3 regions of the Limnobacter sp. genome follow, and region 2 is predicted to be linked to each of the others. Evidence: predicted binding sites of a transcription regulator. Region 2 holds the regulator's gene; each other region holds the start of a gene.

Region 1 (7,574 bases), 300 kb from region 2:
ACAGTTCCAGAATTTCTGCGCCGAAATCTTCAGCACGTTTAATTTCTTCAGGCTTGTTCGCATCGAATAAAATCAGTGGGTGCAAATTGCCGTCGCCTGCATGAAATACGTTGGCGCAGCGCATGTCGTATTTCTTTTCCATCTCGGTGATGGCGTTCAAGACTTTGGCCAAACTGCGGCGGGGAATGGTGCCGTCCATGCAGTAGTAGTCGGGCGACACGCGGCCAGCAGCCGGAAATGCATTCTTGCGGCCAGCCCAGAATTTCAGGCGTTCGGCTTCGCTTTGCGACACCTTGATGGCTGTGGCACCGCAGCCGTTCAGCACGCGGGTCATTTCCGCAATTTCTTCGGCCACTTCTTCGGGTGTGCCATCGCTTTCCAGCAACAAAATGGCCTCTGCTTCGGTGTCGTAACCAGCTTTTACAAAGGGCTCCACCATTTGGCTGGCGCGCTTGTCCATCATTTCAAGCCCGGCCGGGATAATGCCCGCGGCGATCACGGCTGCCACTGCATTGCCTGCATTGGCCACGTCGTCGAAGCTGGCCATAATCACCTGCGCCAAAGCGGGCTTGGGTACCAGCTTCACGGTCACTTCTGTAACCACAGCCAGCATGCCTTCGGAGCCGATCACCAGGTTCATCAACTCAAGTCCGGGGGCATCGGGTGCCTCGGAGCCGAATTCAACCACTTCACCTTCAATGGTAATGGCGCGAACTTTCAGCACGTTGTGCACCGTGAGGCCGTACTTCAGGCAGTGCACGCCACCGCTGTTTTCGGCCACATTGCCGCCAATGGTGCAGGCAATTTGGCTGGAAGGGTCGGGCGCATAGTACAACTGGTGCTGGGCCACGGCCTCGGAAATGGCCAGGTTGCGCACGCCGGGTTGCACCACTGCACTACGAGATTGCACATCTACTTTTAGAATTTTGTTGAACTTGGCCATACCCAGCAAAATGCCGTGCTTGTGGGGCTGTGCACCGCCGGACAAACCGGTGCCCGCACCGCGTGCCACAACCGGTACGTTTAGTCTGTTGGCCAGCTTCAGGATTTCGATAACCTGTTCTTCGGTGTCGGGCAAGGCCACCACCATGGGCAACTGGCGAAACAGGCTTAAGCCGTCGCATTCATAGGGTTTGGTGTCTTCTCCCTCGTGCAACACAGCGTGGGCGGGCAGAATCTGGTTCAAGCCCGCGATCACTTCCGCGCGTTGGGCGGCATTCAGTACAAAGTCTTCAGTGGGCGCATTCATAGGGGTACCTCTTTGACAGCTTTCAAGCATACTCAATTATTGTATGAATGGTAATTGGTGCTTGCCCGAAGCAGTTTTGCTTGTTAGTCAAAAGTGAATTGCCGGTTTGTTTTGCCAACTCGGCATGGGTTACTTGTGCAGCACTTGAATGGCGACTTTTGATCTGAACTTGAAGGGTCGCCGCTGCAGTTTCTGCCAACTCGACGCGGGTTACTTGTGCCGCACTGAAAACCGCTTGATCCCTTTCCGAATTTATTCTAGCTCACCGAGCTCGGCAAAAGGGCGGGCCGAGTCTCGGTGTCGGCTTGAAGCCGAACGCTGCGACTAAACTCAAACGGGGCGGTTTTCTTCAAGTGCGCCCCAAGCAATCCCACTGCCGAGTTGGCTCAAACCCGCAGAGTGCGACCACTTGCAGGTTCAGCTCCGAGTCACCACTGGCTTAACAGCCCAATCGGCGGCGGTGTTTCGATCGCCTCGCCTTCAAGAAAACCTGCCCGTTTGAATTCAACCGCCACGGTCGGCCATTGGCCGGCACCGAGACTCGGCCCGCTCTTTTGCCGAGCGAGGTGAGTCAGGGTGAATCTCAAAAAGGGAAATACAGGTTTTCAGGCGAGAGATTGAAACCCAAGCCGATCGGGCAGCTAACCGGCAGGCGAGAGATTGGAACCCAAGCCGATCGGGCTGTGAACAAGCTAACTGAGTTATCTACACCAGCAAATGAGCAAAAGCCTATCTCGTGCTAGCTGGCGGACGTTGCCAATTCGCATCGCGGCCGCGTCACCATGCCGTACTCCCGCTTTTCCAGCAGTGCGGGGTTCTCAGCCAATTGCATGGCGCCTGCAAAGGCAATCATTGCCCCGTTGTCGGTGCAAAGGCTCAGCTCGGGGAAGTAAACTTCCACTCCACGCTTGCGCGCTGCTTTCACCAACTGTTCTCGCAACAATTTGTTTGCGCCCACACCACCGGCAACAACCAATCGTTTGTGATCTTGCTGTAAGCAGGCCGCCAATGCTTTCTTGACCAGCGTTTCAACAATCGCAGCTTGAAAACTGGCAGCCAGGTCGGCTTTGTCGGTGTCGCTGATCACCATGGTTTCAGAAGGTTGCTTAACACCGGCCAATTTCATGGCGGTGGTGAGCACGGCGGTTTTCAAACCAGAAAAGCTGAACATGTAATCGCCGCTGTGCAACATGGGGCGGGGCAACTTGAATCGCTCGGGATTGCCGTTTTCTGCCAGTTTCGACAAGGCTGGGCCGCCAGGGTAGGGCAGGCCGATCATTTTTGCGGTTTTGTCAAAGGCCTCGCCAGCGGCATCATCCAATGTTTCGCCAAGCAGGGAATAACGGCCCAACCCTTCAACACCCATTAATTGAGTGTGCCCGCCACTAACAAGCAAAGCAGTAAAGGGGAAGGCTGGTGGGTTGGCAGAAAGCAAAGGCGATAGCAAATGCCCTTCCAGGTGGTGCACGGGAATCACAGGCAAACTGAGACCCATCGCAAGGCTGTATGCAAATGCGCAACCCGCCATCAGGGCGCCCGGCAACCCGGGGCCAGTGGTTACGGCAATTGCGTCCACTTCTTGCAGGGTAATGCCAGCCTGGGCAAAGGTTTCGTCCATCAAGGGAATCAAACGACGAATGTGATCTCGAGAGGCCAGTTCTGGCACCACGCCGCCGTAATCGGTGTGCATTGCAATTTGAGAATACAAGGCTTGCCCTAGAATGCGCCCCTCGGTGGTGCACAGTGCCACACCGGTTTCGTCACAGGAACTTTCAAAACCAAGCACAATTTTGGGAGGGTTTGCAACGGAAGTCACTTCAGGCAGCCAGAACAAATTTAACGCCCCATTTTAGCGTGGCTTCGTTAAGTAATTGAATCTGAAAGGCTTCAAGTGCGAGTAATAGTCAAAACATTTCAAATCGGAGACACTTCATGTTGATCGGAGTCACCAGAGTACTGGGACCCCTGCTGTTGGCGGTTGGGCTTGCGGGTTGTCTGTCGGAAACCGACCCGACAATGGTCGGCAATTCGGGCTCCAGCGGCGGCGGTGGCGTGGGTCCATCTGAAACCGAAATGCCACTGCGGGTGAAAAACCAGCAAATGGCCACGGGCCACGCGGCGCGTGTTGAGCAGGTGGTCATTCCCGCTTTTGATGGCACTGACTTGGCATTGACTGTCTATTTTCCTGAATTGGATGCCGGTGAGGCGACCCCTTTGTTGCTGCACTCCCATGGCTTTGGAGGCACCCGTGCCGCCACGCTTGATTTTGACGAAGCCGCGCAAACATCTGAAATTGGTGTTGACACCCTGCAGGTGGCTTACAACGAAAAACAGCCTGTGGCTGGCCGGGCCGGTTGGTATGTAATTTCCTATGATCAGCGCGGCCACGGCGAAACCGGTGGCAATGTCACAATTCTTGATCCTGATTTCGAAGGCAAAGACTTCAAAACCATCCTTGACTGGGCAGAAGCCAATTTGCCCAACCTGGGCTACCGCAGCAAAGCCGGTGCAATGAACCCAGTGGTGGGCACCATTGGCCGCAGCTATGGTGGAGCGTTTCAATTAATTGGCACCGGGCTTGATTCCCGCATTGATGCCATGGTGCCCAATGGCACCTGGTACGACCTGCGTTACAGCCTGAACCCCGGCGGCGTGCCCAAAACCACCTACCTGAACGGATTGGTGGCGGGGGGCTTGGAAAGCAACCGCGGGCGTTACGACCCCTTCCTGTTTCAGGGGCTTGTCGAGGCCAATACCACGGGCGTGGTTTCCGACGAAATTGTGAAACGATTGGGCTCGCAAGGTTCTATCTCCTATTGCGATTTGTCGGCCAACCTGCCCAGGGGCATGACGCTGAAAACCGATGTGCCCGCGTTTTTTATTCAAGGTGCTACCGATGTGTTGTTCAACCTGAATGAAGCGATTCAAAACTTTGAGTGTTATCGCAAGGTGAATGCAGACGCAAAATTGTTGTTCGTCAAATACGGGCACCTGCTCAATGCCTTGGGCGTTCAGCAAGACCCCAACGCGGCGCTGGAAGGCACCGGTGCCAAATACGCCTTCAATGAAAGCCTGATCTGGCTGAAGACCGCACAAAACTCATGCCCCGCAGCCAATTGGGATGCGCCAACAGGCCGCTGTGTTCTTCCGCTAAAAAACATGATGTTCCAGTTTCTGGCCCAACATTTGGTGGGCAGCAGGCAAGCCCGTTCGCAGAATTATCTGGGTTTCGACCCAATACCATTGCCTGAAATCGCATCGGTGCTTGAAGACAGCAGAAACGATCCCACTGCAATTGAAGTGAAGTCCAATTCATCGAACCGACCCAAGCTAGAAGGTGTGCGTGCAGCTTCAGCGTTCAGTACGCCCACGCAGGTGATAGCGGGTGTGGCGGGCCTGTTTACAGGTTTAACCTCCACACAGGCGGCTCAACTTGCGCAGCCTGTTTATGTGGAACTGAACAATGCCAACGAGAAAGGCTGTTTTGTAGGCACGCCCAAAGCCACCGTGAAAGTGGAGCCTGTTGGCCCAGCTTCGCCCGAGTCGCCCATTGTTTACGTGGGGATTGGACTGAAACGCGCCGATGGCACGCAAACCGTGTTGCACGATCAGGTCACGCCCTTGAAGGGGTATGGCGAGAAAGCCATTGATCTGCCCGGCATTTCTGTTCAGCTCAAGGAAGGGGATTCACTCACCCTGACTATTCAGGGCTACAACCCAGTGTTTGTCAGCAGCTTTAACCGCTTGCCAGTACCCGTTACCGTCAGCGCCAGCGTGGCCTTGCCCAATCGGGTTCAAGATCCTACAGGCTTCTGCGCCCTGTAATCAAACAGCGCACCGTTCTACGCAGAATGGTGCGCTGCACTAGTTGGGTGCCAGCCGCCCAGCCCAATTTCATCCCATTTCAATAAAAACAGCCTCTTTGTGGTGCAAAACCATGTCGAAATGGCTGGCACGACCCTTGCATTGATACGGGTGTAGGTCGTCAACGGCGGCGATCTGCAGGTGGATTGACAGGTCTCCCACGGTTGCGCAAGTGGCCAAGGGAGTTGGACAACGGCGTCCGTGCTGCTTCGTGCAGCCGGGGGCCGTTTTTTTTTGGGTAAATTGGGATAAATAGTATGCTGATGTCCGTCAAAAAACAGAAGCTGGTGGTAATTGGTAACGGCATGGCCGGTATCCGGGTGGTTGAAGAGCTGATCAAGCTTGCCCCTGAATTGTATGAAATCACCGTGTTTGGCGCAGAGCCGCATCCCAATTACAACCGGATCATGCTTTCGCCAGTATTGGCTGGAGAGCAGAAGTTCGAAGAAACCATACTCAATGACTGGGACTGGTACACCAGCAACAACATTACCTTGCATGTGGGTCGTGAAGTCACTGAAATTGACCGCATAAAACGTGTGGTCAAATGTGCCGATGGCACGGTTGCGCCTTACGATCGTTTGCTGCTGGCCACCGGCTCGAATTCATTCATCCTTCCTGTGCCAGGTTCTACCTTGCCGGGCGTGATCGGGTATCGCGACATTGCAGACACCGATACCATGCTGGAAGCCGCCAAGCATTACAAAAAGGCTGTGGTCATTGGTGGTGGTTTGCTGGGGCTTGAAGCCGCCAATGGCTTGGCCATTCAAGGCATGGATGTCAGCGTGGTGCACTTGCCCACCTGGCTCATGGAGCGCCAGCTAGACCCCACCGCGGCCGGCCTGTTGCAGAAAAGCCTTGAAACCAAAGGCCTGAAATTCTTGCTGGCCAAAAACACCAAGGCCTTGCATGCGGGCCCCGATGGCCGTGTTGCCAAAATTGAGTTTGCCGACGGCGATATTCATGATGCCGATTTGGTGGTCATGGCGGTGGGTATTCGGCCGAACGACAAACTGGCCGCCACAAGTGGCTTGCTGTGTAACCGGGGTGTTGTGGTCAACGACACCATGCAAACCATCACTGATCCCAAAATTTACTCGGTGGGCGAATGTGCCAGCCACCGTGGTGTGGCCTATGGCCTGGTGGCGCCACTGTTCGATCAGGCCAAGGTGTGTGCCAACCACCTGGCCCAGTTCGGCATTGGTCGTTACGAAGGTTCGGTAACCTCCACCAAGTTGAAAGTAACCGGTGTTGATTTGTTCTCTGCCGGTAATTTCATGGGGGGCGAAGGCTGCGAAGAATTGTTGCTCTCCGACCCCATTGGTGGCGTCTACAAAAAACTGGTGATCAAGGAAGACAAGCTGGTGGGCGCTTGCCTGTATGGCGACACGGTCGATGGCTCTTGGTATTTCAAGCTGATGCGCGAAGGCAAGGCCATCAAGGAAATTCGCGAAAAGCTGATGTTTGGCCAGAACAACATTGGCGACACTGGTCATGAAGGTCAAAGCCAGGCCAGCAAAATGGCAGACACCGATGAAGTGTGTGGTTGCAATGGTGTGTGCAAAGGCACCATTGTGCAGGCCATTAAAACCAAGGGTTTGTTCACGATTGAAGAAGTGCGCAAGCACACCAAGGCCAGTGCAAGTTGTGGTTCTTGCACCGGTTTGTGTGAACAGATTTTGATGAGCACCGCAGGTGCCGATTATTCCGCCACGCCTAAAACCAAACCCATGTGCGGCTGTACCGATCATGGTCACCAGGTTGTTCGTGATGCAATTTTCAAGCACCACCTGACCACCAAAGAAGAGGTGTTCGCCACCATGAACTGGCGCACTCCGAATGGTTGTGCAACTTGCCGCCCGGCTGTGAATTATTACCTCATCAGTTCCTGGCCTGGTGAAGCGGTGGATGATCCACAAAGCCGTTTTATCAACGAACGTGCACACGCCAATATTCAGAAAGACAAAACCTATTCAGTGGTGCCGCGCATGTGGGGTGGCGAAACCACTGCCGCTGAATTGCGTCGCATTGCCGATGTGGTCGACAAATACAACATTCCCACCGTGAAAGTAACTGGTGGTCAACGTATCGATTTGCTGGGTGTGAAAAAAGAAGATTTGCAAGACGTTTGGAAAGACCTCGACATGCCCAGTGGCCATGCTTATGCCAAAGGTTTGCGCACGGTAAAAACCTGTGTGGGCAGCGAATGGTGCCGTTTTGGTACACAAGACAGCACCCAGATGGGCAAAGACCTGGAGCGTGGTTTATTCAAAATGTACGCACCCCACAAAGTAAAGCTGGCTGTGTCGGGTTGCCCGCGAAACTGTGCAGAAAGTGGCATTAAAGATGTGGGCGTGATCGGTGTCGATTCCGGTTGGGAAATCTATGTGGGTGGCAACGGTGGCATTAAAACCGAAGTGGCCCAGTTCCTGTGCCGCGTGAAAACTTCCGATGAGGTGAT
Region 2 (7,574 bases):
TAGTGACCGACGAGCAAGGGCACATTGTGGGCGCCTTGAACTTTCATGACCTGTTTGAAGCCAAGGTGGTTTGATGAATCAATTTACCGACCGCAAACCCACCGCCACAGAGGCCGCATCGCACATCAAATTGATGGGCTTTGATGTTGATGGCACGTTGACTGACGGTGGCCTGTATTTTGGCAACGAAGGCGAAGTCATGAAGCGCTTCAGCGTATTCGACGGTCAAGGACTTCGGCTGCTGATGGACCACGGCATCAAAGTGATCTGGATCACGGCGCGCTCCAGCGCCATTGTCGAGAAACGTGCAAAAGACCTCGGCATCTACCAGTTGGTCCAAGGTTGCAAAACCAAACTGCAAGCCTATGATGACATTCGCCAATTGCTGGGGCTGGAATGGAATGAATGCGGTTTTTTCGGCGACGACTGGCCCGATTATCCAGTGCTTCAACAGGTTGCCTTGGCAGCAAGTACCCAACACTCCCCGGCCGCCATGAAAACTACAGCCAACTGGATCAACACACGCCCACCCGGTGACGGCGCAGCACGCGAGCTGTGTGATTTTATTCTGAGTCACCAGCCTGGCTACCAGAACCCTTGGGAAGCAACGTGAAACCCGTCAGTGCTTTTTTCAATCTGATTTCGCAGTTCATACCGCTGCTGTTAACGTTCGCGTTGGCAGCTACGTCGTATTGGTTTGCAATTCAGTCCGAGCTCAGCCTGTTCAGTGTCAGTGGCAAAAACGACCCCACCAGCAGCGACTATTACCTGCGCAACTTCTCGGTGCAAAGCCATGACTTGGCCGAGAACAAGTATTCAATTATTCGCAGCAAATCTGCAGAGCACATTCCACAAGGCAATGTGTGGAACATCACCGAGCCAGAGCTTGAGCAATTTGAAGCGGGTAACGGCATGGTCAATGGCAACGCCCGGAAAGGCGTGTACCTGCTCGATACGGATGAAATTTACCTCCGGGAGGATGTGGTAGTGACCAGCCAAGACGAAGGGCTTGTGACCACCATGAAGTCTGAAGAAATACGAATTGACAACATCACCAACGAAATTTCCACCGACAAGAATGTATTGGTAACCCGGCCTGGCCAAAGGTTTGAGGCACAGGGTGCAACATTGAACAACGACACAGGCGAATTGATAGCGCAAGGCTCGGTCAAATTTCGCATAGAGGCAAAACGATGAAATGCTCCAACTGGATTTCCATGGCACTGGCAGCACAGGCACTGGCTTTCGGGGTCAGCGTGCACGCACTGGAAGCTGACAAACGGCAACCTACCACCATCGACGCCAACCAGATGACGTACAACGAAAAGTCAAACGTGAACGTGTTTACAGGCAATGTGTTGCTAACGCGCGGAAGCCTTGTGATTCGCGGCGACAAACTCACGTTGACTGAACGCAGCGACGGCACCCAATTCGCCACAGTGGAAGGAAAACCCGCCCGCTTCAAACAACAACGCGACTCTGAACGCCCCAATGAAGTCTTGCTGATCAACGGCACTGGCAACACGATTGAATTTGACGGCGACAAATCGATTGTTACGCTGACCGGCGCAGCCAGCATTCAGAAAAGCACCAATGGTCAGCTGACTGAATCAATTTCCGGCACCAAAATTACTTATGAACAGAACACCGAATTTTTGAATGTGGTGGGCTCGCCCAACAGCAGCGGATCCTCTCGCGTGCAGGCAGTCATCAAGCCGAAAACCCAAACACCTGCACCAGCGCCCGAACCAGCGCCAAAAGGGGGCAGCAAGTGAGTAACACCCCCGCTCAAACCTTGACTGGTCAGGGCCGACTTCAGGCACTCAGCCTGCGCAAAGCCTACCGCAGCAAGCGTGTAATTGAAGACGTCTCACTGCATGTGGACACCGGTGAAGTGGTTGGCTTGCTGGGCCCCAATGGTGCTGGCAAAACCACCTGCTTTTACATGATCGTGGGCCTGGTCAGCGCCGACGAAGGCAATATCTGCCTCGAAGGCAGTGACATCACGCTTCAACCCATTCATGAACGTGCTCGGGCGGGACTCTCCTATCTTCCCCAAGAGGCTTCCGTATTTCGCAAGTTGACGGTGGAAGAAAACATTCGCGCTGTCCTGGAAATTAATCCACCCAAAGACAAAACGGTGGACCAAGCGGTTGAAGATTTGCTCAACGACCTGCAAATAGCGCACATTCGCACCTCGCTGGCCGCCTCACTTTCAGGTGGCGAACGCCGCCGACTTGAAATTGCGCGCGCATTGGGCAGCCAACCCCGCTTTATTTTGCTGGATGAGCCTTTCGCAGGCGTAGACCCAATCGCAGTGCTGGAAATTCAACGCATTGTGGCCTTTCTGAAATCGAAAGGAATTGGCGTGTTGATCACCGACCACAACGTGCGCGAGACGCTGGGCATCTGCGATCGTGCTTACATTATCAGTGCAGGTCGAGTATTGGCCTCGGGTAGTCCGGAACAAATTGTGAAGAACGACGATGTACGCCGCGTGTATCTCGGCGAACACTTCCGGATGTAAAGCTGAGCCCCCATGAAACAATCCCTTCAGCTTAAAGTTTCCCAAAATCTCACGCTCACGCCGCAGCTTCAGCAATCCATTCGATTGCTGCAACTGTCCACACTCGAACTGCAGCAGGAAATTCAACAGGCACTGGCCGAAAACCCGCTACTCGAGCTGGCCGATGAAGAGGCTGTTGAAGGCGAACGTACACTCAGCCTGGACAGCAGCAATGGCGAATTGCACGAGCCACAGGGCGACAGCTTCGAAGCCGAACCGGACCCACGCAAAGCCAGTGAGCCCGTCAGCGATCAACAAGCTGAACAAGACAACCAAAGCGAAGAAATTGTTCAACGCGAGACCATCGACTCCATTCAGGACAACTGGGAAGGTGACTGGCGCGACAACAGCGGCGCAGGTGCCGATGGCGACGAAGAAAAACCCGGCCTTCAACTGGCTGCGCCCGACAGCAGCCTGCACCAGCACCTCATCGACCAGCTGCGCATGACGCAGGCCAGCGAACGCGACAAAAACCTGGTGCTGTGGCTGATCGACTACCTTAGCGACGATGGCTACCTGACCGTTGAACTTGAAGACCTGTGGGAAACCTTGCAGGACGAACCCGACCTGGAGTTTGAAGAACTGAGCGCGGCACTGCGCCTGCTGCAAAGCTTCGACCCACCCGGCGTGGGCGCACGCAATGCGGCAGAGTGCCTGTTGCTGCAACTGGCCCAGCGCCGGGACATTACTTGCCAAACAAACCTGTACGGCAACTGCCAACACATTATCCGCGACCATTTGAGTTTGCTCGCCCAGCGTGACTTCACCAAACTGAAGAAAGCCCTGAATGTCGACGAAGACACTTTAAAGATCTGCCATCAAATAATCCGCTCGCTAGAACCTTTTCCCGGCGCGCGCTTTCGGCGCATTGACGACGATCATGTGGTGCCCGATGTCATTGTTAAAAAACTCAGTGGACAATGGCATGTGCAGCTCAACCCCGATGTGATGCCCAAAATTCGAATCAATGAAATGTACGCCTCGATCCTGAGGTCTCACCGTGGTCAAAGCGCACAACTCAGCGCGCAACTTCAAGAGGCCCGGTGGCTCTTAAAAAACGTTCAACAGCGATTTGACACTATTTTACGGGTGAGCCAAGCGATCGTAGAACGACAAATCGGCTACTTCAATCATGGCGAAATCGCAATGCAACCCTTGGTTCTGCGGGAAATTGCTGATTTACTGGGACTGCATGAATCGACCGTGTCAAGGGTTACCACGCAAAAATATATGTTGACGCCCTATGGGTTGGTTGAGCTAAAGTATTTCTTCGGAAGTCATGTTTCCACCGATTCAGGTGGGCAAGCTTCCAGCACGGCCATCCGTGCACTCATCAAGCAACTGATTTCTGCGGAGGACGCCAAGCAGCCGATATCTGACAGCCAAATCGCCGACCTACTCGGTCAACAGGGCATCGTGGTCGCAAGACGCACGGTCGCTAAATACCGGGAATCACTGAAAATACCCCCGGTGAACATGCGTAAGTCGCTTTAAAGTTAAAGCTTCCCCCCGCAGCAACGAAAGGAGATACCTTATGAACTTGAACATCAATGGTCATCATCTGGAAGTTACCCCAGCTATTCGAAATTATGTAATTGAAAAACTGGACCGGGTGAAAAGGCATTTTGATCACGTCATTGATGCATCGGTGACCATCTCGGTGGTCAAGCTGGTTCAAAGGGCAGATGTTACGCTGCACGTTCGCGGCAAAGACATACACGCTGAATCAAGTCATGAAAACCTCTACGCAGCCATTGATGCGCTGGCCGACAAACTCGATCGCCAGGTATTGCGGCACAAAGACAAACTTACCAATCACAATCACACGCCCATAAAACACCAAGTGGTAGAAGAAGCTGAATAAACCACTGTAATTTCAGGGAAATTCAAAAGGCGGACTTCAATCCGCCTTTTGTGTTTTTATGGCGTATAATCGGCCCCACGATTAGAAGCGGGTCTCAGGAATCAACAGCGATGAACTTGATCGCAAATCTACTTCCACCATCCAACATATTGTTGGACACACAGGTCACCAGCAAAAAGCGCGTGTTTGAACAGGCCGGACTGGTCTTTGAAAACAACCAGGGCATTGCACGGTCCAAGGTGTTCGACAGTCTTTTTGCGCGTGAGCGTTTGGGCTCCACTGGCCTTGGCCAGCAGGTGGCGGTGCCGCATGGCCGCATCAAAGGCCTGCGCGAACCCATCGCCAGCCTTGTGCGTGTGCAAGATCCCATTCCGTTTGATGCCCCTGACGGCCAACCCGTCAAGCTACTCATGTTTTTGCTGGTGCCTGAAAGCGCAAACCAGCATCATCTGGATATACTGTCAGAACTGGCTCAAATGCTGTCTGACAAGGATTTCCGTGAGAAACTCATGACAGAATCCGATCCTGGTGCCACTCACCAATTGATCGCCAACTGGGAGCCTTACCAACCCGCGAGTTAAGCCTGTGAAGCAACTGAAAGAACTGATCGAAGCCAACCGCAACAAACTCAAACTCGACTGGCTTGCCGGTTTAAACGGTGGTGATCGTCACCTTGATCTTCAGTGCTTCGCATCCTCCGATCTCGTAGGTCACCTCAACACCATTCACCCTGGCCGTATCCAGGTTTTTGGTCGCCAGGAAATCGAATACTTCGCCCGCATCAGCGATGCTCGCAAAAAACATCAAATTGATAAACTGATCGAAGGCGACCCTCCCGCCATCATCGTCGCCGAATCTTTTCAGCCACACGCATTGCTCAAAGCGGCTTGCGACGAATCCAACATCCCGTTGCTGGCCACACCGCTGTCTGCCGCAGAAATTATCGACTTTCTGCGCGTGTACATCAACAAATGGCTGGCCCCCACCACCATGATGCACGGCGTGTTTATGGACGTGCTCGGCATGGGCGTGCTCATTTGTGGTGAATCGGGATTGGGCAAAAGCGAACTCGGTCTTGAATTGATTTCTCGCGGCCATGGCTTGGTGGCCAACGACGTGGTGGAATTCTCGCGCGTGGCCCCCAACCTTATTGAAGGCCGTTGCCCCGAATTGATCCGCAACTTGATGGAAGTGCGTGGGGTTGGGCTGCTCGACATCAAGGCAATTTTTGGTGAAACGGCAGTGCGCCGTAAAATGCGGCTCAAGCTGATTGTGCATTTGGTGCGCAAAGCGTCTTTGGAATTGCATCAGGAACGACTGGTCACCGAACCGCAATTCCAGGAAGTGCTTGGACTACCCATTCGCAAAGCCATCTTGCCCGTGGCCGCGGGCCGAAACCTTGCAGTTTTGCTGGAAGCTGCGGTGCGCAACACCATTTTGCAAATGCGGGGCATTAATACGCTCGACGAGTTCATGGTGCGGCAACAAAAAGCCATGCTCAGTGAACTCGGTGGCATTGACCACCTTCAAGTCGACCCCGACACTGAAACGGACATGGGCCATGACTGACATGAAAGTTGTATTGGTCACCGGCTTGTCCGGCTCTGGCAAATCAGTCGCAATTCGCGCGCTGGAAGATTCGCACTTTTACTGCGTCGACAACCTGCCCCCTTCTTTCATACCGCAGGTCATTCAACGTTTGTCCTCCGAAGGCATTAGTCAAATTGCCATTGCGGCCGATGCCCGCACCGGGCGCGACATCATCGATGTGCCCCAGATTGTTCACACCCTGAAAACCGCCGGCACCGATGTGCGTATTCTGTTTCTGGATGCCGACGACGAAACACTGATTACCCGTTATTCGGAAAGCCGCAGGCGCCACCCCATGAGCACACGCCTGGGCGAACAAGCCACCGTGCAAGAATGCGTGGACGCGGAAAGAGAAGCACTTGAGCCGCTGCGAAACATTGCCAGTTGCATTGACACTTCCGCCTTGCAACCCAATGTGCTGCGCCGCTGGGTACTGGAAACAGTGGAAGAAGAATCGGCCAGACTCACTTTGGTGTTTGAAACTTTTGGCTTTAAAAAAGGCCTGCCCAGCGATGCCGACCTGGTGTTTGATGTCCGTTGCCTGAGCAACCCCTACTACGACAAAAACCTTCGCCCGCTGACAGGCAAAGACGTGGAAGTGCAACGCTACATTCAAACCGACACGCGCAGTGAGGCCCTCATCAACGACATCGAAACCTATTTGCGAAAGTGGTTGCCCTCGTACCTGAATGAGCAGCGTAGCTATGTGACTGTGGCCATTGGCTGCACCGGCGGGCAACACCGCTCGGTGTATGTGGCCGAAACGCTGGCCAAGCGGTTTACCAATACCCCTTTATCCGAGATCGAGAGTGTTTTGTTGCGACACCGGAGCCTGGGCTAACACCTTCACTTGATCCAACAGTTTGTGCACAATTTTGGGCACAGGCTTGTCAGTGACAGCATGGCATTGCGCCCAAACACCAGGCACCTTCACATGCACCACCTTGAAATGCATTTTGCGATGCGTTAATTCGTGCACCAGCCAAGGCTGGTTCGCAAGCTGGGTTAACTGTGTGTAAATGTCGGCCTTGAACACTTTCAGACCGTAATCGTCAAGCCATGGCTGAACACACGCATTCAATTCAGGCCACTCCGGCTGACTGCTGCATGCCGCAACCGGCGTTGTCCACAAGCCTTGCCACACACCCTTTGCTGTTTGCAGCTCCAGCCACACAGCGCCGCGTTCGTCTTCCACAATCAAACCCAGAAAATACAATTCAGGCCGGGGCTTTTTGGGCTTCGGTGTGGGCAGCAAACCCACCATGCCTTTGCGCAAGGCCACGCAGCTTGGTATCAATGGGCATGCTGAACAAGCCGGGTTACGTGGCACACAGCAAGTGGCCCCAAGGTCCATCAAGGCCTGGTTGTAAACGCCAGCTTGCTGGGCTGGCACATTGTCGCTGGCAATTGCCCACAAGTTTTTTTTAATCGAACTTTGTTCCGGGTAACCCTCGACACCGTAGTACCTGCAAAACACACGCTTCACATTGCCATCAAGAATAGGGGCGGGTACTTCATAGGCCAGGGAGGCAATTGCACCTGCCGTAGACTGGC
Region 3 (7,574 bases), 1.0 Mb from region 2:
AGATGCGTTGTTGAATTCAGCTGCATCCAGCAGGCCACGATCCATCGCTGGAACAATTTCGCCGCCAGGCAGTGCGTTAACTGCAACACCCATCTTCGTGAACATGTCTACAGACAAGCCAACGGTACGGAACTTCAGGCCTTTCAGGTCTTCAGCCTTGGTTACGGGCTTCTTGAACCAGCCCAGGGGCTGAGTTGGCATCGGGCCAGACATGAAAGAAACAACGTCCATTTTCAGGTCGCCATAAATTTCGTCCAGCAATTCCTTGCCGCCACCGTATTTGTGCCAGGCCAACAGCATGTTTGCGTCCATGCCGAAAGATGGGCCAGAACCCCACAACGCAACCGCTGCGTTTTTGCCGTACCAGTAGGCGATAACGCCGTGACCACCGTCCAGGGTACCTTTGCTTACTGCGTCCAACAGGTCAAATGCTTTCACAACTGAGCCAGCAGGCAATACTTCGATTTTCAGGCGACCGCCGGTCATGCTGTTTACTTTGTCGGCAAAGTCAACGGCATACTCGTGGAAAATGTCTTTCTGTGGCCATGTACTCTGGAAGCGCATGTTCACAGTTTGAGCAGTAGAAATCATGGGGAACGCCAAGGCGCCTGCACCCACTGCGGCCACGGATGTGCCTTTGATAAAATCACGGCGCTTCTGGTTGTTCACTGAATCAGTCATTTTGCCTCCTTAAATTGATGTAGCTTTCGACTGTTGTTTTTGGTTTTACTTTTCGAACCTGCATTGTGATAGCCACCCCTCTGTAACTAAATAGGAGCAAACCCTTATCCGGGCAGGTTTTGTGCACCATTTGGGGTCGGGATTTACCCTGTGTTTGGTGCATGAATTTTTTGTATGCGGCAAAAACACCCACGTGGAGGGGTGTAAATACGCATCTGATTTGTCGGCATTCGTACGATAAAAATGTGAATTAATTGAATCCTTGTTCTAACGGAGAATTTTAGGCACTGAGCTTGCATCGTGTGACTGTAATTATCACGATGAAGGATTTCACATGAACAATTTGTTTAAGTTAATTGGACTTGTCTTGCTGATCGGATTAAGCGCTTGTGGCTCCGATGATCCAGCCAGCAACTCCTCAATCACCCCATCGAATGGAAATCCAACTGATCCAACTGAGGTAGTGGTTGATGACCCATCGCCGGGTACTGAAGGTCCAGATGTATTTGTCGACAAGTCGTTGCGGCCACCAGCAGAGTTTTTTGAATTGGTCGAAGCCGACATGCAAATGGTTCACGACACTTTGGCAGGGCGGACAAAGATGCGTGATGGTTCAACGCTGACGTGCGAGGGACTCGCAAAAATGTACATTGAGCGTATTTTCATGCACAACGACAATCCTCAGCCCAATGGCGGATTACCAATTAGTGCGGTGTTGTCGATTAACCCCAACGCGCTGGATATAGCAAAAGCGCTTGATCAGAAATATATCGAGGATGGTGGGATCGGGGATCGCTATTTGCATTGCATGCCCGTGTTGCTGAAAGACAATTACGACACAGTTGATTTTCCTTCTACTTCCGCCTCTTTTTCAATGCTAGGTCACCAGGCCGGTGTTGATGCCCCTTCTGTAGACGGTTTGCGTAAGGCAGGTGCCTTAATTCTAGGTAAGGCACATCAAGATGAATTTGCATATTTCACGACTGGATTTTCGGGTCGTACCGTGTTGGTAACCAATCCTTACAATACGCAAGAAAGTTCCGCAGGCTCTTCTTCCGGGTCTGGCGCTGCGCTGGCCTCTAATTTTGCCATTGGTGGCACGGGCAGTGACACATGCCAATCGATTAGACATCCTTCGTCTGTGAGTGGGCTGGTTGGAATTCGTCCGAGTATTGGTGTGGTGTCGCGCAAAGGTATTTTTCCTTTGTCTCACATCAGGAACACGGGTGGTCCAATGACTCGTTCAGTACGTGATTCAGCATTGATGCTGACTGCCATGGCCAGCATAGATCCGGTAGACGACCCGGATACAACCTTGTTTCCGGCTGAAGCCCGCCCAGACACCTATTTGCGTTTTCTAGACCGTGATGTGTACGGCGTAAAAGGTAAAAAAATTGGTGTGTTACGTAGCCTGGGCGGGAACAGCACACCCGCAGGTACAGGTGAGCAGGGAGCGTTAATTGATACCGCTGTTGCAAAAATGGAATCAATGGGAGCAGAGGTTTACGATGTGTTTCTGCCAAGCTTTGTCAACCGGGGTGGTGGTTCAACTCACTATGATACGAACCGATATTTTTTCGAGTTTGTTCGTGATGGTGGTAAAAGTCCACGCAAGTGTCTGAGTAGCGCATTCTTTGCGACCAATGCCGATGTGTTGCCAAGCTGTGCTGCAACAGAGGGCATTCTTGAAACACTTCGAGTTGGGCCGCGAACTGCGGGCTTGGTCGCGGTGAGTGCCAGTGGAGACCCCGGCGCCAAACCTACCGAGGCTCAACTGAATGCCATTGTTGCTGAACGCGATTATGTGACTAAGGTGATGAATGGCGAATTGGATGCATTGGGTGAGAAGCAGGCAATGGTATTGGATTCCGAGGGCAGGCCAGCTCAGGTGGTACTTGACGCATTGGTGCTATCGCCAGGCCCCAGCGGTGGACGAACCTGTGACTTTGGTTCAACTACACAAATGGGTTCGATCGTGGTGCCGGTTGGTTTCGATTCGCAGGCGGGAACACCGAGAGGTATGGAGATTTTTGTCAGAAGGTTTGATGAAGGCAAGGGACTTGGCATTGCGTTTGATTTCGAACAGGCCACATTGCACCGCAGACCACCAAATATTGCATCGTCGCCTGTGTATGCCAATCAAACTATTGGTGAATTCAATAGTCGGGCACAAATGGCACTGATGAAGGCGCAGTTTGAGTCGCCAGAAGATTTGCCGGTTGAAACGTATATACAGGCTTTAAGGGATTTGACAGGGCTGTAATATTTTTGCTGGAAAATAAAAAACCGCCGTGATCTTAAAGGCCACGGCGGTTTTTTGTAGCAGGCTTTCAAGCAGAGGCAGCCTGCTTCTCAGCTGATTTTTTGTGGTCACGCATTTTTCCAATGCTTTCAACCTTGCGTTGTTTCTCGTGCAGGAAGCTCAGCACTTCATGGCGATAGTGGTTGTAGGTAGGGTCGTCGGCCAGTGCAAGGCGGTCGCGGGGGCGGGGCAGCTCGATATCGAGAATTTGCCCAATGGTGGCAGATGGTCCGTTGGTCATCATGACAATGCGATCGGACAACAACACGGCTTCGTCCACGTCGTGCGTAATCATGACCACCGTATTTTTCAATTCACTTTGAATACGCATGACTTCATCCTGAAGGTGGGCGCGCGTCAACGCATCCAGTGCACCGAAAGGTTCATCCAGCAACAACACCTTGGGTTCCATGGCCAGGGCCCGTGCAATACCCACACGCTGTTTCATGCCGCCTGAAATTTCGGAGGGCAGGCGATCTAGTGCGTGGCTCATGTTCACCATGTCAAGGTTGTGCAAGATCCATTCGCGTTGTTCTTTGCGGGTTTTTTTGCCACTGAAAATTTTCTCAACAGCAAGCTCTACGTTCTGGTACACGGTTAGCCAAGGCAGCAGAGAATGGTTTTGAAACACAAGTGCGCGGTCAGGACCGGGCGAATTCACTTCCTTGTTGTCAACTATCACCACACCTTCGCTTGCGGTCAGCAAACCAGCAATGATGTTGAGCACTGTGGATTTGCCACAACCCGAGTGACCAATCAGCGAAATGTATTCGCCACGGCGCACTTCCAGGTTGATGTCTTTCAGCACCGGGTTCACCATGCCATTGCGTTCGAATTGCATTTGAACTTGAGAAATACTTAAGAAACGATCGCTCATTTTGTTACTCCGCGAGTAATTTTGTTGCCAACCCACGCTATGCATCGATCCAGAATAAAGCCGACAATGCCCACGTAGACCAGTGCCAATACAATGTCGCTGATTAGCGAGCTGTTCCAGGCATCCCAGATGAAAAAGCCAATGCCCACGCCACCAATCAACATTTCAGCCGCCACAATGGCCAGCCAGCTAAGGCCTACTCCGATACGTAAACCCGAAAAAATATAAGGTGCAGCAGCGGGCAACATAATTTTCCAGAAGTACTCCACGCCGTTGTGTTGAATGACTCGCGACACGTTTCGGTAGTCTTCGGGAATATTGCGAATACCGACAGAAGTGTTGATGATGATGGGCCAAATGGCTGTGATGAAAATCACGAAAATTGCAGATGGGTTTCCATCCTGAAAGCCAGCCAGTGACAAAGGCAACCAGGCCAGTGGTGGCACGGTACGAAGCACTTGAAAAAGTGGGTCCAAACCACGCAGCGCCCAGGTGGACTGACCCACCAGTACACCCAAGGCAACACCCACCACCACCGCAAGGCTGTAACCGATGGCCACGCGTTCAAGGCTGGCCAGTATTTGCCAGCCCATGCCCACGTCGTTGCCGCCGTTGTCGTAAAGCGGGTTGATGATCAATTCCCACGTGTCAGTGATCACCTTGCTGGGTGCGGGCAGGCGGGCACCTTCGGTGCTGCACAGTATTTCCCAGATCAAAAGCAGAATACTCATGATCACGATGGGCGGCACCAGTTTGCCCAGGCTTTCTTTGAATAGCTTGCTTTTCGCCTTTGGAGTGGTTTGCAAGCGTTCGAGAGAGTCAGTGGTCATCATGATTTCATCGCCTTAATGGTCAAGCTGTCGAGATAGGCTTTCGGGTTCTTTGGGTCGAACACTTTGCCATCGAACATTTTTTCCACACCGCGTGATGTGCTGGCAGGAATGGCCGACTTGTCGATTTTCAAAGTGGCAGCGGCTTCGCGCCAGATGTCTTCGCGGTTCACCTGCTTGATCAAGCTGCCTGTGTCGAGTTTTGTGGGCAGGTAACCCCAGCGCTGGTTTTCTGTAATGAACCAAAGGTCGTGGCTTTGGAACGGGTAGGAAGCCTGGTCTTTCCAGTAGCGCATTTGTTGTGGGCTGTTGGTGACCACGCGCCCTGTGCCGTAGTCGAAATCGCCCTTCATGCGGTCGACAATGTCGCCCATTGGCGCATTGATCCACCTGCGCTGTGAACAGATTCGTGCCACTTCCTCGCGATTGGCTGGGTCTTCGCAGAACATTTGTGCTTCCATCACTGCCATCACCAGTGCTTTGGCAGAATTGGGGTTGGCATCCACCCAGTCTTTGCGCATGCCCAGGGCTTTCTCTGGGTGGTTTTGCCACAACTCACTTGTAGTTAGTGCGGTGTATCCAATTTTTTGTGTAATCAGTTGTTTGTTCCAAGGCTCGCACACGCAGAAAGTGTCCATGCTGCCCACCTTCATGTTGGCCACCATTTGTGCGGGCGGCACCACGATGGTCGATAGATCGTCGTTGGGGTCAATACCACCTGCGGCCATCCAGTAACGAATCCACAAATCGTGCGTTCCACCAGGGAAGGTCATCGCAGCGCTCACTGCTTTGCCGCCGCCTTTTTTGGCCATTAGGGCTTTTTTGAATTCGCGGGTGTCAGTGCCTACTTTCAAGGCTTTGTACTCCTCGCCAACTGAAATGCACTGTCCGCCCAGGTTCAGGCGGGCAAGAATGTACATGGGAGTGGGAATGTTGTTGGCGGTCATGGCGCCCGTACTGATCAGGTAAGGCATGGGGGTCAAGATGTGCGCACCGTCGATGCCGCCGTTCGCAGAGCCAAGTACAAGGTTGTCCCGTGTGGTGCCCCAGGATGATTGTTTGAGCACTTCGACATCGGGCATGCCATGCTTTTTGAAGAAGCCTTTTTCAATACCGACAAACAAGGGGGCCGCATCGGTTAAAGCGATGAAGCCCAGTTTTGCTTTGGTCGTTTCCAGTTTTGTTGATTGGGCCATCACGATGGAGGGTGCGCCAAAACCCGCCAGCATGGTCGATCCCCACACTGCGGCCGACTGCTTGATAAAAGTGCGGCGTGTTTCCGACAGTTCGGGTTTTTTGTCAGTTGGTTTATTGCTCATCGTGTGCGTCCTTGAAAAATCAACTCAAGAAAAAACGGCGCACATCGCCACACCTGCCCAGCAAGTTTGGGATGGACGCCGTTGTCCAGTACTTCTTTATTGCATTGCCTGAAAGCATCTGACCCTATCCTTCGTTGGCATAGGTCTTACAGCACACTTAGCAGTTTGTGTGCCATGCAAAAAAGAAGTGCACAGTTGTGAAATTGAGTTAAAACAGTGCTGAAAAGAACACTATTTTTGGTGCACAGAGCGAGTTTGGTGCGGCGCACCAAATAAATCAGTGCGCCAGATTTGATGGAATTGGTGCATGCACCGGATTGATGTACGCGTTTCAGTGCTTATTTTTGAAGTGCGCGAATTCCGACCCACGCGAAAAAGAGCCCATAAGCCAAATCGATGATGCCGTAGCCGGAATAAAACAAGGCAAGCAGGGGAGTTTTTTCCTGAATGATTGGCAGCATGTCGGATTTGCTGCTGATCCAGATTACCCAGGTGTACACATAAATGGCTTTCTCGAAAGCAAATACGAAACAGATTGCCGGCAGTTGGTGAGCCTGTTTGGCAACCGCCAAATAAGCCAGACCCCAAACCATGACCATGAAAGTGCCGAATGGGGAAAAAACTTCGGGTGATAATTCATGAAAAGCCGAATTACTGAAAAACTCGCTGGCCGCAAGCATGCCAAATATATTGGTAAAGCCAGCGGCAATAAAGCCCAGAAAAATGAACCGGCTATTTGTAGTTTTGTTCAAAAGTTGTCTCCGTTTGTTGTTTTGAGTGTTTTTGGATACTACCCGAATACTATATACTTGCGCCCCATGGAGAAGTGCGAGAGCGGCTGAATCGGCCTGACTCGAAATCAGGTAAGGGGGCAACCTCTTCGAGGGTTCGAATCCCTCCTTCTCCGCCAAAAAACAGAAAGCCCCGTAAGGGGCTTTTTGTTGACTCTCGGCACGCAGGAGTGGCGTTGGGTGAGAAGCTTAGAAGCTCAAATTTACCCTCATCACCGCAGTGCTACCACTCACTTCATTGCCAACCACCAACAAGGGTTCACCTGTTGGGGAATCCTTGGCTGGAATGAATACCAGTCCCTCTGGTCCCAGGTCGCCCACTGTTGGCAGCGCCGCTGGGTCTGCGGGATCGTTGGTCCAGTCGTCGCGGGTGTTGTAATAGTCCACGCGCACGGGTGCCGAAGGATCGGTTACGTCATAAACCAGAATTCCGCCGATGCGTTCAAGACCAATGAATGCAAAAGTCTTGTCGCCGATTTTGCCTACAGCTACACCTTCGGGCTCAGGGCCTTTGGCGTCGCTTCGGCTATCCAGTGCGTTGCCTTCGTCATGGCCTGAATTGAAAAAGTCTTTGCAATTCAGGTTGCGGGTACTGCCCACTTTACAATCATCGCTGGCCAGGAAGCGTTCAATTTCAGAGCCTGAATCGAATACGAGTACACCGTCTTCATTGAAAATCGAGAATGAACGCGCACCGAATGAATACAGTTTGTCGTACATCAGGCGATCGCCTGCAGGGTCTTCTACACCCGTGCTGTTAAATAGAATAGGCGC

Evidence for each region. Region 2 encodes sigma-54, which starts transcription at its own class of promoters, with help from an activator protein. Its sites were predicted from a motif close to TGGCANGNAANCTGCTTT; they were not measured.
Region 1: a site for sigma-54 is predicted at 5,200-5,217, ahead of nirB (nitrite reductase large subunit NirB). Genes of this name have one in related genera too.
Region 3: a site for sigma-54 is predicted at 6,167-6,184, ahead of P0D43_RS09855 (CmpA/NrtA family ABC transporter substrate-binding protein). Genes of this name have one in related genera too.

The regions. Positions count from the first base shown of each region.
Region 1 is NZ_CP121330.1:1,336,338-1,343,911, forward strand. Features, by position in the region: gene P0D43_RS06435 (FAD-linked oxidase C-terminal domain-containing protein) at 1-1,249, opposite strand, end outside; gene tsaD (tRNA (adenosine(37)-N6)-threonylcarbamoyltransferase complex transferase subunit TsaD) at 1,989-3,065, opposite strand; gene P0D43_RS06445 (CocE/NonD family hydrolase) at 3,182-5,074, shown strand; gene nirB (nitrite reductase large subunit NirB) at 5,371-7,574, shown strand, end outside.
Region 2 is NZ_CP121330.1:1,034,888-1,042,461, reverse strand. Features, by position in the region: gene P0D43_RS05060 (SIS domain-containing protein) at 1-74, shown strand, start outside; gene P0D43_RS05055 (KdsC family phosphatase) at 74-613, shown strand; gene lptC (LPS export ABC transporter periplasmic protein LptC) at 610-1,197, shown strand; gene lptA (lipopolysaccharide transport periplasmic protein LptA) at 1,194-1,775, shown strand; gene lptB (LPS export ABC transporter ATP-binding protein) at 1,772-2,527, shown strand; gene P0D43_RS05035 (RNA polymerase factor sigma-54) at 2,540-4,060, shown strand; gene hpf (ribosome hibernation-promoting factor, HPF/YfiA family) at 4,101-4,430, shown strand; gene P0D43_RS05025 (PTS sugar transporter subunit IIA) at 4,541-5,011, shown strand; gene hprK (HPr(Ser) kinase/phosphatase) at 5,016-5,999, shown strand; gene rapZ (RNase adapter RapZ) at 5,992-6,861, shown strand; gene mutY (A/G-specific adenine glycosylase) at 6,814-7,574, opposite strand, start outside.
Region 3 is NZ_CP121330.1:2,065,180-2,072,753, forward strand. Features, by position in the region: gene P0D43_RS09835 (TRAP transporter substrate-binding protein) at 1-681, opposite strand, end outside; gene P0D43_RS09840 (amidase family protein) at 1,016-2,944, shown strand; gene P0D43_RS09845 (ABC transporter ATP-binding protein) at 3,012-3,860, opposite strand; gene ntrB (nitrate ABC transporter permease) at 3,857-4,693, opposite strand; gene P0D43_RS09855 (CmpA/NrtA family ABC transporter substrate-binding protein) at 4,690-6,009, opposite strand; gene P0D43_RS09860 (hypothetical protein) at 6,348-6,761, opposite strand; tRNA gene P0D43_RS09865 (tRNA-Ser) at 6,830-6,919, shown strand; gene P0D43_RS09870 (choice-of-anchor I family protein) at 6,990-7,574, opposite strand, start outside.